DNA from 4 places in the Vibrio sp. STUT-A11 genome. Region 1 is predicted to be linked to each of the others. Evidence: predicted binding sites of a transcription regulator. Region 1 holds the regulator's gene; each other region holds the start of a gene.
The links. The regulator CRP, encoded in region 1, controls carbon source genes, mostly activating them, when cyclic AMP is high. The targets are predictions, from matches to a motif close to TGTGANNNNNNTCACA.

Region 1 (3,196 bases):
TTATTTATGTTCTCTTACTTACTGTGATTGGTATTAGGGCTGTGAACGAGCCGCCAACATTCTTACCCTACATCTCGTAACAAGGAGCCGTTATGACCCCTGATGTGTTATTCCAATCGTTATGGCAAGACTATATTCAGCGTCTTTGCCCCTCTGCTGCTAAAGTTCATCAACTTCTTCAAGAAGATGAGCCTTTGATTAACGACCATATTGCACTGCGCACATTCAATGTTGAGCCTCTTGGCATTGAGACGCTGGCTAAGCCATTTTTAGCGATTGGTTACAAGGCGTGTGGTGACTATGTATTTGAAAGCAAAAAGCTTGTCGCTAAGCACTACGAGCACCCAGACCAAAAACAGCCTAAAGTGTTCATCAGTGAGCTCAAAGTAGAAGAGTGTTCGCCAGAGTTACAAGCGATTGTTTCTAAACTGGCAGCACAAGTGGATACAGATAAACTCGCAGATAGCGCATTTTTATATGGCGGCCGCTTATGGGATCTTAGTTTTGCAGATTACCAGGTTTTGGAAAAAGAGAGTGAATACGCGTCCTGGCTGGCGGCTCATGGATACGGCGCTAACCACTTCACGGTCAGCGTAAATCAACTGAATCAGCATGATGAAGTGAAGCAAGTGAACGATCACTTACGCCAAGCTGGATTTGTGATTAACGAGTCGGGTGGCGAAGTGAAAGGCTCGCCTGAAGTCCTGTTAGAACAGTCTTCAACTATGGCAGATAAAGTGCCGGTTAACTTTACTGAAGGCTCTGAGAACATTCCGGGTGGATTCTACGAATTCGCTAAGCGTTACCCAATGGACAATGGTGAGCTTTACCCAGGCTTTGTTGCAGCATCGGCAGACAAAATTTTTGAAAGCACGAATGGCTAATCCATGTCGTTAACTCGATTCCTGAGAGCATAGCTCGAACCCTGGCCTGAATAGAAAAAGCCACCAATGCTGCCATTGGTGGCTTTATTATTTTCTTTACACTACTCGAATCAGAGATTAACGAGTACCGTAAACGACGATAGTTTTACCGTGCGCAGAGATTAGATTCTGCTCTTCTAGCATCTTCAAGATACGACCAACTGTCTCACGAGAACAGCCAACAATTTGACCGATTTCTTGACGAGTGATCTTGATTTGCATGCCATCTGGGTGAGTCATCGCGTCTGGTTGTTTTGCAAGGTTCAGAAGCGTCTGAGCGATACGACCAGTTACGTCTAGGAACGCTAGGTCACCCACTTTTTGGCTGGTTACTTGAAGGCGACGAGCCATCTGCGCAGAAAGACGCATTAGGATGTCTGGGTTTACTTGGATAAGCTGACGGAATTTCTTGAAAGAAATCTCAGCAACTTCACAAGGAGATTTAGCTCGAACCCAAGCTGTACGCTCTTGGTCTTCCTCGAATAGACCAAGTTCACCAATAAAGTCACCTTGGTTTAGGTAAGAAAGGATCATTTCCTTACCTTCTTCGTCTTTGATAAGAACCGCAACAGAACCTTTAACGATGTAGTATAAGGTTTCAGCTTTTTCACCAGCGTGAATCAGCGTGCTCTTTGAAGGGTACTTATGAATGTGACAGTGTGAAAGAAACCACTCTAATGTCGGGTCGGTTTGAGGTTTACCTAGAACCATAATATCTCACTTCCTCTGCAGGGTACGCTTGCGCTATCCATATTTTAGCTAAGCCTGAATCAGGCTTACTAGAATAAGAGCACTTTTTATATGCTGCAAGCTATCTTGTGTTTCGGTAAGAAATAGTATCCTTTTTCTAGGATGATTTCTTGATTTTAATCGTGCCATGGTTGCTATTTTGTACGCAAAACTGTGCACATGATCACGGTATGAAAAGTAAACACTCCGAAAGCGAGATTTTTAGCCAATTTTTCCTGTTTCTATCAGTTGTTGTAGGATAGGCCTCACGATCAGCTCCATTGCAAAACTCATCTTACCGCCCGGCACGACTATCGTGTTGTGACGTGACATAAACGAACCGTCAATCATGGCCAACAGGTAAGGGAAGTCGACATTCTTGATCCCACGTAGTCGGATGACCACAAAGCTTTCATCCAGACTCGGGATGCCTTTCGCATTGAGTGGGTTCGATGTATCCACGGTTGGCACGCGCTGAAAGTTGATATGAGTACGTGAAAACTGCGGAGTAATGTAATTCAGATAGTCATCCATCGAGCGTACGATGGAGTCCATGACGGCCTCTCTTGAGTGGCCGCGGTCACGCGTATCCCGGACGAATTTTTGGATCCACTCCAGGTTCACAATCGGTACCATGCCAATCAGAAAATCGACATGTTGTGATACGTTCACTTCACCATCGACCACGCCACCGTGCAGCCCTTCATAGAAGAGTACGTCGCTGTTGTCTGGTAGGTCTTGCCACGGTGTGAAAGTGCCTGGCATCTGGTTGTACGGTACCGCTTCATCAAAGGTGTGTAGATAACGGCGTATGCTGCCAGTGCCTTCCTCACCATATTGGCGGAAAAACTTTTCCAAGCCAGGAAAGTCATTCGCCTGAGGACCAAAGTAGCTGATGTGTCTGCCTTGCTCGCGCGCTTTACGAATTTCGATATCCATTTCCGGGCGGGTAAAGCGATGGAAGCTGTCACCTTCAACCCAAGCTGGTTTGACGTTCATCATATTGAACATCTTACGGAAGGCTTCAGATGTAGTGGTCGTGCCGGCTCCGGATGAGCCGGTAACTGCAATAATTGGGTGTTTAGCTGACATGACAAACCTTGTCGAAAATTACTTTCCTTTAAGTGCAGCAGGCATCTACTGCACAAGTGATAGTCCACTATAGCACGTAACTACGGCTTGTCATCGGGTGGGGTACGGTAAAATGTGAAGGGCTTGGGGAAATGGTTTAATACTTTGCTTTTAATTGAATATCCACAGTTTCATGCAGTTCGGAATACACGATAACCGCTTCGCCTTTCTCTAGCTGCGATTTCACCTGATCGATCTTATCTTGCAGAGATACTTCCAGCGTGCCGTAATCTGTTCCTTCACGCAGAACAAATTCACGAATCAGGTTTTCCAGTGTTTCTGGCGCAATGTCTTGCCAAGGAATGATCATCAATACCTCAAAATTTTATGACGAGTGGGTAGGATATGTCGACCTTTGCAGCAAAAAATCAGTTCTAAAGGCCAACCTCTCCAAGTCTACTGTGTCTTACGTT
Region 2 (3,196 bases), 450 kb from region 1:
GAAGGTTTACTGGTTGATGATTCTGGTGACAACTTGTTGAAAGCGCTGGTCAATACGCATGCCATGGTGCCGTTTAGCCCAAGTGCCTTTCAGGGGATGCATTCCAGCTACGCCAAAGAGTGGATTCCGGCGGCGTTAACCCAAAGTAGCCAATCTCAAGGCTACGTTCGTCATGACTTTAATCGCGCATTGGACGATTATCTGCTGGGAGCCACGTTCCCACTAGAGCTTGATTTAGTCGAGCTGCAACGTTTCTGGCGTTTACCGGTACAGTACTTTTTTAATCGCCGATTAAAAGTGGTATTTGAGCCACCATTGCCAGTCATGGAAGACGATGAGCCATTTGTACTCGGTGGCCTGGAAAGCTATCAAATGCGTGATGAGCTATTAGAAACCTTGCTCGAAACCACGTTGATGCAACCAGAAAAGAAAACAGATGTGCTTAAGCACTTTATGAGTCAACAACGTGCGCAAGGTAAGTTACCAGTCGGTGCGTTTGGTGATATCGAGTTTGAAACCAACCGAGTTCAGGCTGAAGAGCTGGTGGACAAACTGGCGTTTTTATCTGGCGCACCACAAGATGATTTAGAAATCGATCTGACCTTTGACGCGTTATTCGAAGGCAATGAAGGCGATGAGAAAAAAGTTCGCCTGACTGGCTGGCTTACTCAGTGTTACCAATCCGGATTGATTCGCTACCGAAGTGGCAGGGTGCGATCGCAGGATTATCTGGCAGCTTGGATTGATCACCTTGCCATGTCAGCCTCTGGCCATGCCAAGAAAACCCATATTATTGGCTATGACCGCAAAGAAGGTGCGGTTCATTTAATCTACCCGGAAATTGCTGATGCATCGTATGCCAAGCAATTACTTACGGAATTGGTTCGTCTGTTCTTCGAAGGTATGACTAAGCCTTTGCCCTATTTCCCCCAAACCGCTTTGGCATGTGTTGAAGCTGGCTTTAGTCGTGGACAGTGGGCTGACGACGAAGAGAAATCTTTAAAGAAAATGGCAGATACATTCAATGATGGCTACATGAGCACGGGTGAGGGCAATAACGCTTATATTGCGCGAATTTGGTCTGCGTGGAGTGATAACTTAGCCACAGAAGTACGCTTGTTAACGGCGTTGGTTCTGCAAGGCGCTCGATTAGTCGTGCAAGATGCAGATGATATAAAAGAATAATTAAGACAATGGGTTAAAGAAAAAAAAGAGTAGGGTGGCCGCCAGAAAATCATTATTTTGTGTAGGGCGTTCGCTGTACGGCCACAAGGTCAGAGGGACCATGATACTTTTGCTTAATTCATTTGAGTGTTGCCGCCAGAAAGGCTTGGCTTATCTCGTGAGGCGCATACTAACGGTACGGCAGATGGATAACCGTGAGAAAGATCCCACAAAGCTCTAAATTATCCAGCTTGTTAAACATATAAATAGAATTTTTAACGATAGATCACACTTCTATCAGTTGATAATCCGGAGAGATTCAGCGTTATGGATCAAATGTCAGGTGCAGACTTACCTAACCATGCGTTAGATAAAACTGAACAACCTCAGCCAACGCCACTAGAAGCGATGACGTTCCCTCTACATGGTGCGAGGTTAATTGAGGCTTCAGCGGGTACGGGCAAAACCTTCACTATTGCGGGTTTATACCTGCGCCTTTTGCTTGGCCATGGTAGTGCGGAGACCAAGCATCGCGTCCCGCTTACCGTCGATCAAATTCTGGTGGTGACCTTTACCGAAGCGGCAACAGCGGAGTTGCGCGATCGTATTAGGGCGAGAATCCATGATGCGCGTATCGCTTTTGCTCGCGGACACAGCTCCGATCCAGTCATCCAGCCTTTGCTTAGTGAGTTCGACGATCACAAACAAGCGGCAGATATTCTTCTCCAGGCAGAGCGTCAAATGGATGAGGCTGCGGTCTACACCATTCATGGTTTCTGCCAGCGCATGCTGACACAAAATGCTTTTGAATCCGGTAGCCGATTTAATAACGAGTTTGTGACAGACGAAAGCCACCTTAAAGCTCAGGTAGTGGCTGACTATTGGCGACGTAACTTCTACCCATTGCCGTTTACTTTGGCGGGAGAAGTTCGTCAGTTGTGGGGGTCTCCATCAGCACTGTTGTATGACATCAGCAATTACTTAACAGGCGCACCGTTAAGCCTTTCTGTACCTGCAATGCAGGGCAATTTAGCTGATTTGCATACGGAAAATCTGAAAAAAATAGATGAGCTGAAAGCATTATGGCGTGATAGTCAGGATGATTTATTAGCGCTGATTTCGGACTCCGACATCAACAAACGCAGCTACAGCAAAAAATCGCTACCGACTTGGCTGGAGGTGGTGAACGCTTGGGCCGCCACCGAAACCACAGGTTACGATTATCCCGACAAACTGGAGAAGTTTGCGCAAAATATTCTCCTGGAAAAAACACCTAAAGGTAGTGCGCCGCAGCACGCTGTTTTTGCAGCGATTGAAACATTTCTTGCCAATCCAATCAGCTTAAAAGCGCCACTGCTGGCCCATGCGATTGAACACTGTCGCGTGATGTTAGCCAATGCGAAAAATCAAAAGCAGTGGCTCTCTTTCGATGACCTGCTGACTCAACTTTCTGCCTCTATCGATAGCGATGAAAGCGAGCTATTGGCAGAGCGAATTCGCACTTTGTATCCGGTCGCGATGATTGATGAATTCCAAGATACCGACCCGTTGCAATACAGTATTTTTAGTCGTATCTATCTGAACAACCCAGAATGCGGTTTGTTTATGATTGGTGACCCGAAACAGGCGATATATGGTTTCCGTGGCGCAGACATTTTCACTTATATTAAAGCGCGTAACCAAGTCAGTGCTCACTACACACTAGGCACTAACTGGCGTTCAAGTGCTGATATGGTACAAGCTGTGAACCAGGTATTTGCCTTGCCAGACAGCCCGTTTATCTATGATTCGGACATTCCGTTCTTGCCGGTTAACTACAGCCCAAATGCCGAAAAACGCATTTGGACCATGGGTGGTCAAAAGCAACCTGCTTTGACTTACTGGTTGCAAGAAGCAGACGATAAGCCGTTGCCGAAAGGCGAGTATTTGACTCGAATGGCGGAGGCAACCGCGAGCCAAATCCAAACGATTTTGACTCAGGCTCAGCTGGGGCAAGCGTGTCTGGTGAACGGTGAAAAAGAGAAAGCCGTTC
Region 3 (3,196 bases), 400 kb from region 1:
AAGAACGCTTCCCGGATGTTGATTTCCGCGCGACTCGTGAGCACTAATCGACGTTAATTAAAGCCCACTTACACCGTGACTGGATTTTGAAACGCCCTTGGCTATAGACTTAGTCAAGGGCGTTTTTATATCAGCAGAAATGATGTGGATTGGACGATATCCATTACAGTTAATAAGTGATTAGAGGTAGCGGAGTAAAAATGAATTGGTTGAAAAAAGCAATCAAGCGCTACGACGATTGGTGTAAAGAGATGGGGCTCACTCCTGACCAAAAACGCAGCTGTGTGCCTTATCGACAGGATCCTGTGCATCAGAGTGAGGAGCCAAACGGTGAGGCGCAAAATGCAGCGCCTAAATCTACCGAGAGCAATAAAAAGTCTCAAGATGAAGCTCTTTGATACCCACTGTCATTTTGATTTTGATGAGTTTCAGGATGATTTTGAGCACAACCTGACTCTGGCTCAAGAAATTGGGGTTAGCAGAATCCTGATCCCGTCAGTCGGCCCTTCAAACTGGTCACGCATTCAAACCCTAGCCCAGCGATATTCCCAGTTATACTACGCGCTCGGGTTCCATCCGTATTTTCTTGAAGAACACTTTGAGCAGCACCTTGCTGAACTGGAAGATTATCTCAAACAAAAAGCGTCACAGTGTGTTGCAATAGGAGAGTGCGGATTAGACTTTGCGATTGACGTCGATCCTCAATTGCAAGAAAAGGCTCTTGAAACTCAATTCGAGCTTGCCAGGCATTTCGAGCTTCCGGTCATTTTACATAGCCGAAAAGCGCACAATCGGCTGATACAAATGGTTAAAGCGGCGAAGTTGCCTAAAGGTGGTGTCGTGCATGCTTTTGCCGGGAGCTATCAGCAAGCGATGGAGTGGGTCAGATTAGGTTTTTTCATCGGTGTGGGGGGAACGATCACCTACCCAAGAGCCCAAAAAACTCGCGACGCAATTCAAAAATTAGCCCTTGAAAACTTAGTAATTGAAACAGATGCTCCAGATATGCCTATACTTGGATATCAGGGGCAACCAAATCATCCGGCGAAACTCATTCACGTATTGAATATGCTCGTAGAGTTGCGTAGAGGAGAAAAGCAATCGATTGCGTCTCAACTATGGAAAAATAGCAATTTCGCCTTCTCAATATGTGAATAAAATTCAAAGAAAGTGTTCATGTTCGAAAACGTTTGCCATTTTATTGTGAGTTCTATCACAAAGATTATTGAATCAATCATGAATCTTATGGGAAAGTGTGAGGACGGCATTACTTTAATTGATGATGCATGAGTATAATTGCCCCGCTTTTATAGCTCCATTTTGTTACACGCCAATAAATAACTTATAAGGAAGTCATAAACTATGAGCCTGTTTATGAGCCTGGTTGGTATGGTAGTGCTAATTGCAATTGCATTCGCATTCTCATCTAACCGCAAAGCTATCAACTTAAGAACTGTGGGTGGTGCATTCGCTATCCAATTCGCATTAGGTGCATTTGTTCTTTATGTACCTTGGGGCCGTGATCTACTGAACGGTTTCTCTAGTGGTGTATCTAACGTTATCAACTACGGTAACGATGGTTCATCATTCCTATTCGGTGGTCTTGTGTCTGACAAGATGTTCGAAGTATTCGGTGGCGGTGGTTTCGTCTTCGCGTTCCGTGTTCTTCCTACACTGATCTTCTTCTCTGCTCTGATCTCAGTTCTGTACTACATTGGCGTTATGCAATGGGTTATCAAGATTCTTGGTGGCGCACTACAGAAAGCACTTGGTACTTCTCGTGCAGAATCAATGTCAGCAGCAGCTAACATTTTCGTAGGTCAAACTGAAGCGCCACTTGTGGTTCGTCCATTCGTTCCTAAAATGACTCAATCAGAGCTATTCGCGGTAATGTGTGGTGGTCTGGCTTCTGTTGCTGGTGGTGTACTAGCGGGTTACGCATCAATGGGTGTGCCTCTAGAGTACCTAGTTGCGGCATCATTCATGGCGGCACCTGGTGGTCTACTATTCGCTAAGATTCTTCACCCTGAGACAGATCAGCCTCATGAAAGCATCGAAGAAGCAATGGACGGCGGTGACGACAAACCTGTCAACGTAATCGATGCAGCAGCAGGCGGTGCGGCTTCTGGTCTACAACTAGCACTAAACGTAGGTGCAATGCTAATCGCATTCGTAGGTCTGATTGCTCTTATCAACGGTATGCTAGGTGGCATCGGCGGTTGGTTCGGTATGCCTGAGCTAACTCTTGAGCTAATCCTGGGTTACGCGTTCTCTCCACTAGCATTCCTAATCGGTGTTCCATGGGCTGAAGCAGTAACTGCTGGTTCATTCATCGGTCAGAAAATTGTAGTGAACGAATTCGTTGCATACTTGAACTTCACGCCTTACATCGGTGAAAACGCTCAAGTAATCGCAGCAACTGGCGAAGTAATGTCTGAGAAGACTACGGCTATCATCTCATTTGCACTGTGTGGTTTCGCGAACCTTTCTTCTATCGCGATCCTACTAGGTGGTCTGGGTGGTCTAGCGCCAAGCCGTCGTCCAGATATCGCTCGCATGGGTGTTAAAGCAGTACTAGCTGGTACGTTGTCTAACCTAATGGCAGCGACAATTGCAGGCTTCTGCTTAAGCCTTGCAGCTCTATAATTTAGTACTGGTTTTTAGTATATAGACGCCATATTAAATCACGCCCTGTAGCAAGAAATTGCTGCGGGGCTTTTTTCGTTTTCAGGGCTAGAAATTTTTTAGTGCAGTCAAAGGTAAGGTGTCTTAGCTGGCCAACTAGAGAATAGAAATCTGGAAATTTTGAGATACAAACCGTTTGCGCTCTATTTGGTGCTACAGTTTTGCGATGAATATCTATAATGTAGACATCACAAGGTGGATACGACCTAATCGATGGGTAAATGAATTACCCTGAAATATTAGATCTCAACGGCATTTTGCTGGGGAGATATGATATTAAAGACACCGCAATCATAGATTGTTGTGCCATAGACCAAATTGGTACTGTGCGGTGACAAGGATAGCAATTGGCATAAGAAATTTTCGCTGTTTATGCCGAGTCTTCATGGAACCAAGTCCGTTCATAAATAGACTACTGAGCCATTTTTACATAATCTCTCCTCGTTGATTATAGTTAGAGGTGCGATGTAAGGCTGAGTAGTGAAATTTTTGAATATTGATCGGAGATAGA
Region 4 (3,196 bases), 830 kb from region 1:
TCAACAAGTGAGTAAACAAATCGAAGATAGCTAATGCGTCTTTATTGATTTCACTATCCAGCTTCTTACGCATTCGTCGGAAATCATTTAAAGCTCGTTCAATCGCGACCAGTAAGAGCTCATATTCACGCTCTTTGTCTAATGTCGAAGCAGGAAAAACATCGGACAAACTAGGTTGCGTGTTATCAAACCAGAACTCACCAATCGCCACCCCCGTAGACGCAGGAACCCCTTTCAAAATGGTCGGTTTCGACGCGAGCTGCCAATGGCCAAGGTTTTGCGCATGAGCGATCAATACCGCTAACTGAGCCGATAATGTGACGAGGAATGACTCTTCCATTTCACTGAACAAACGTGGTGTTTTCTGTTGAATAACTAAAACACCCAGCACTTGTTTGCGATGAATAATCGGAGTAGCAAGAAACGAGTGGAAGATTTGTTCTCCGAGTTGAGGGAAGAATTTAAACTCGGGGTGTTTGGAGGCTTCAGCAAGATTTAGTGGCTCAGCGCTACGCTTTACTAACCCAACCAAACCTTCATCGAAGTTGATATGGATGCTATCACCTTCAAAAGTCAGGCCTTGAGTTGCCATTAACTCAAGGCGCTGCATTTCTTCATTAGCAAGATAAATAGTACAACACTCTGTGCGAAGGGCAGCACAAGTCTCTTTAACCAATATATCAAAGGCCAGATGGACATCTTCGACCCTGGAGACTTTTTCAACTATTTCCCTTAGCTGGCTGAGCATGACTATCCTCTACGTTGCTTTTTTCTTTTCCCTTTCGCTTTTCTTTCTCGAAAAGGCATGGCTAAAGAAGCAAACTCTTTCATTGCACGACGGTAAACGTCTCGCTTGAAAGAAACAACTTGCCTAACTGGGTACCAATAACTTACCCACCGCCAACCATCAAATTCAGGGGATTTTCCGCGTTGCATATTGATGCGAGATTCATCGCATTCCAATCGCAGCAGAAACCATTTCTGTTTTTGGCCGATACAAACAGGCTTGGAGTCCCAACGCACCAATCGCTTTGGTAGTTTATATCTTAACCAATGACGACTTGTTGCAATGATTTTAACGTCTTTTTTCGTTAAACCGACTTCTTCATATAACTCCCTGAACATAGCCTGCTCAGGTGTTTCACCTTCGTCAATTCCACCTTGTGGAAATTGCCATGAGTGTTGCCCGTATCGTTTAGCCCAGAAGACCTGACCATGGTTATTACATATCACAATACCAACATTCAGTCGGTAACCATCGCCATCTATCACTGGCTAACCTCTATGAATAATTTTTTATTACCGTGATTTTTCCACATATCCCCATGACTAGCAAACTTACTGATGTGATATGAGCAAGATTTATTACTTTTCCACCACCATTGGATATCTTTTAGCCAGCAAATACTTTATCAACACAAGAGTGAGACATTGCCCACATTTATTCACCTTTTCTGTGAATAACTTTGTGAAGAATTCGAGGGCAAAAAATATTCCTGTTCAAAACAATCGCAAACGACCTCATTAATATTAATGATAAAAGTAAATAAATACATGATTAATATAATTTAAAATCCAACCCTAGTGATTAAACGACCACAAGACAACTGATGATCTTTTCACCAAAAACAGATCGGTCAAAGATCCATCAATGCACGATTTATCCACACTTATTAAGTGTACCTTCACGACATAGCCATAAAATCAAGCTTAAAAACCACTTAAAACCCCTGTTAATTCATCCAGCCCTGGCTTGGATCCCATGATACCCTGCCCATCTGTGGATAAGTTATGAATTGATCATTCTTAATCCACCTCGATTAAATCTTAAACAGTGATTTTTTACGGAATTTGTTAAACTGTGTGTTTTGAAAGTAACCCCAGTTATTATGAAACCAGAACCACAAACAGAATCGGAACTCATGGAACGTGCTCACGATATCGCAGGCCTCAGTTTTGCGGAACTCGCAGAAGAAGCTGATATGATCGTTCCTGATAATTTAAAGAGGGATAAAGGCTGGGTGGGTCAATTACTTGAATGGCATTTAGGTGCGCCAGCTGGAAGTAAACCCCAGCAAGACTTTTCCAAACTGGGGATCGAGTTAAAAAGTATTCCGATTGGTTATTCGGGCAGACCATTAGAAACGACTTTCGTCTGTGTTGCCCCTCTGACGGGAGTGCAAGGTCTTACATGGGAAACAAGCCACGTACGCAACAAACTCTCTCGTGTACTTTGGGTACCCGTTGAAGGCGAGCGAGAGATCCCTCTTGCAGAACGTCGAGTCGGCAGCCCTTTAATTTGGTCGCCCGACGAAGAAGAAGAACGTATTTTACGTAACGATTGGGAGGAGTTGATGGAAATGATCGTATTGGGTCAGTTTGATCAAATTTCCGCCAGACATGGAGAAGCGCTGCATTTACGCCCAAAAGCCGCCAATGCAAAAGCACAAACAGAAGCTTACAGCTCAAATGGTAAGCCAATAAAAACCCTGCCCCGAGGATTTTATCTCAGAACACAGTTTACTGAGCAGATTCTGCTAAAACACTACATCCATACACAATCTGAATGACAAATGATCTAAACGGCTTAGTGTGTGATGAGCGACAATTCAATATCACAATATGAGGCCACGCCATTGCTACCGCATTCGTCGTAGGCATTGTGTAGCCTCAAATATGCTTTGTCGAACCCTAACCTGAGCAGTTCTTCTTTCACCAATTCTAATGATCCGAAATGAATAGGATCTTCACCGTCTCTAATCGGCTCAAGTTGGTGTTTATATTCCACTGCTAGCAAATAGTCAGAGACATCAGAACAACCTATCACAAAGACCTTTGGCATTTTATAGCTGTCTTTATGATCACCATGTAGCCACATGTCCAATTGATGCTTCTGCATGATTCACCTCCTTTACCACTTGTTCTAAGTGTAGTTACGGTATGAAGAGCTTTCGAGTCATCTATGCCGCTAAACGTAAATCATTTGCGAGAGGGACTAAAAATCCCCTATATTGGAAGAACTTATTAAGTCGGTAACTCTCAAGGAAGTGAAATGCAATACACAAAACTACCGCACTCATCTCTCGAGATCAGTAAGATTTGTCTCGGAACGATGACGTTCGGAGAACAAAATACAGAAAAAGAAGCGTTTGAGCAGCTCGACTTTGCCCTGGATCATGGGGTGAACTTCATCGAT

Region 2: a site for CRP is predicted at 1,379-1,394, ahead of recB (exodeoxyribonuclease V subunit beta). Genes of this name have one in related genera too.
Region 3: a site for CRP is predicted at 1,203-1,218, ahead of OO774_RS03205 (NupC/NupG family nucleoside CNT transporter). Genes of this name have one in related genera too.
Region 4: a site for CRP is predicted at 1,425-1,440, ahead of rppH (RNA pyrophosphohydrolase). Genes of this name have one in related genera too.

The regions. Positions count from the first base shown of each region.
Region 1 is NZ_AP026763.1:281,188-284,383, forward strand. Features, by position in the region: gene OO774_RS01340 (DUF1338 domain-containing protein) at 93-884, shown strand; gene crp (cAMP-activated global transcriptional regulator CRP) at 1,002-1,634, opposite strand; gene OO774_RS01350 (phosphoribulokinase) at 1,875-2,744, opposite strand; gene OO774_RS01355 (YheU family protein) at 2,881-3,093, opposite strand; gene OO774_RS01360 (hydrolase) at 3,180-3,196, opposite strand, start outside.
Region 2 is NZ_AP026763.1:734,138-737,333, forward strand. Features, by position in the region: gene recC (exodeoxyribonuclease V subunit gamma) at 1-1,185, shown strand, start outside; gene recB (exodeoxyribonuclease V subunit beta) at 1,501-3,196, shown strand, end outside.
Region 3 is NZ_AP026763.1:676,262-679,457, forward strand. Features, by position in the region: gene prfC (peptide chain release factor 3) at 1-47, shown strand, start outside; gene OO774_RS03195 (DUF5363 domain-containing protein) at 201-398, shown strand; gene OO774_RS03200 (TatD family hydrolase) at 385-1,158, shown strand; gene OO774_RS03205 (NupC/NupG family nucleoside CNT transporter) at 1,363-2,646, shown strand.
Region 4 is NZ_AP026763.1:2,825,534-2,828,729, forward strand. Features, by position in the region: gene ptsP (phosphoenolpyruvate--protein phosphotransferase) at 1-748, opposite strand, end outside; gene rppH (RNA pyrophosphohydrolase) at 751-1,272, opposite strand; gene mutH (DNA mismatch repair endonuclease MutH) at 1,890-2,570, shown strand; gene OO774_RS13240 (DUF6482 family protein) at 2,588-2,899, opposite strand; gene OO774_RS13245 (NADP(H)-dependent aldo-keto reductase) at 3,053-3,196, shown strand, end outside.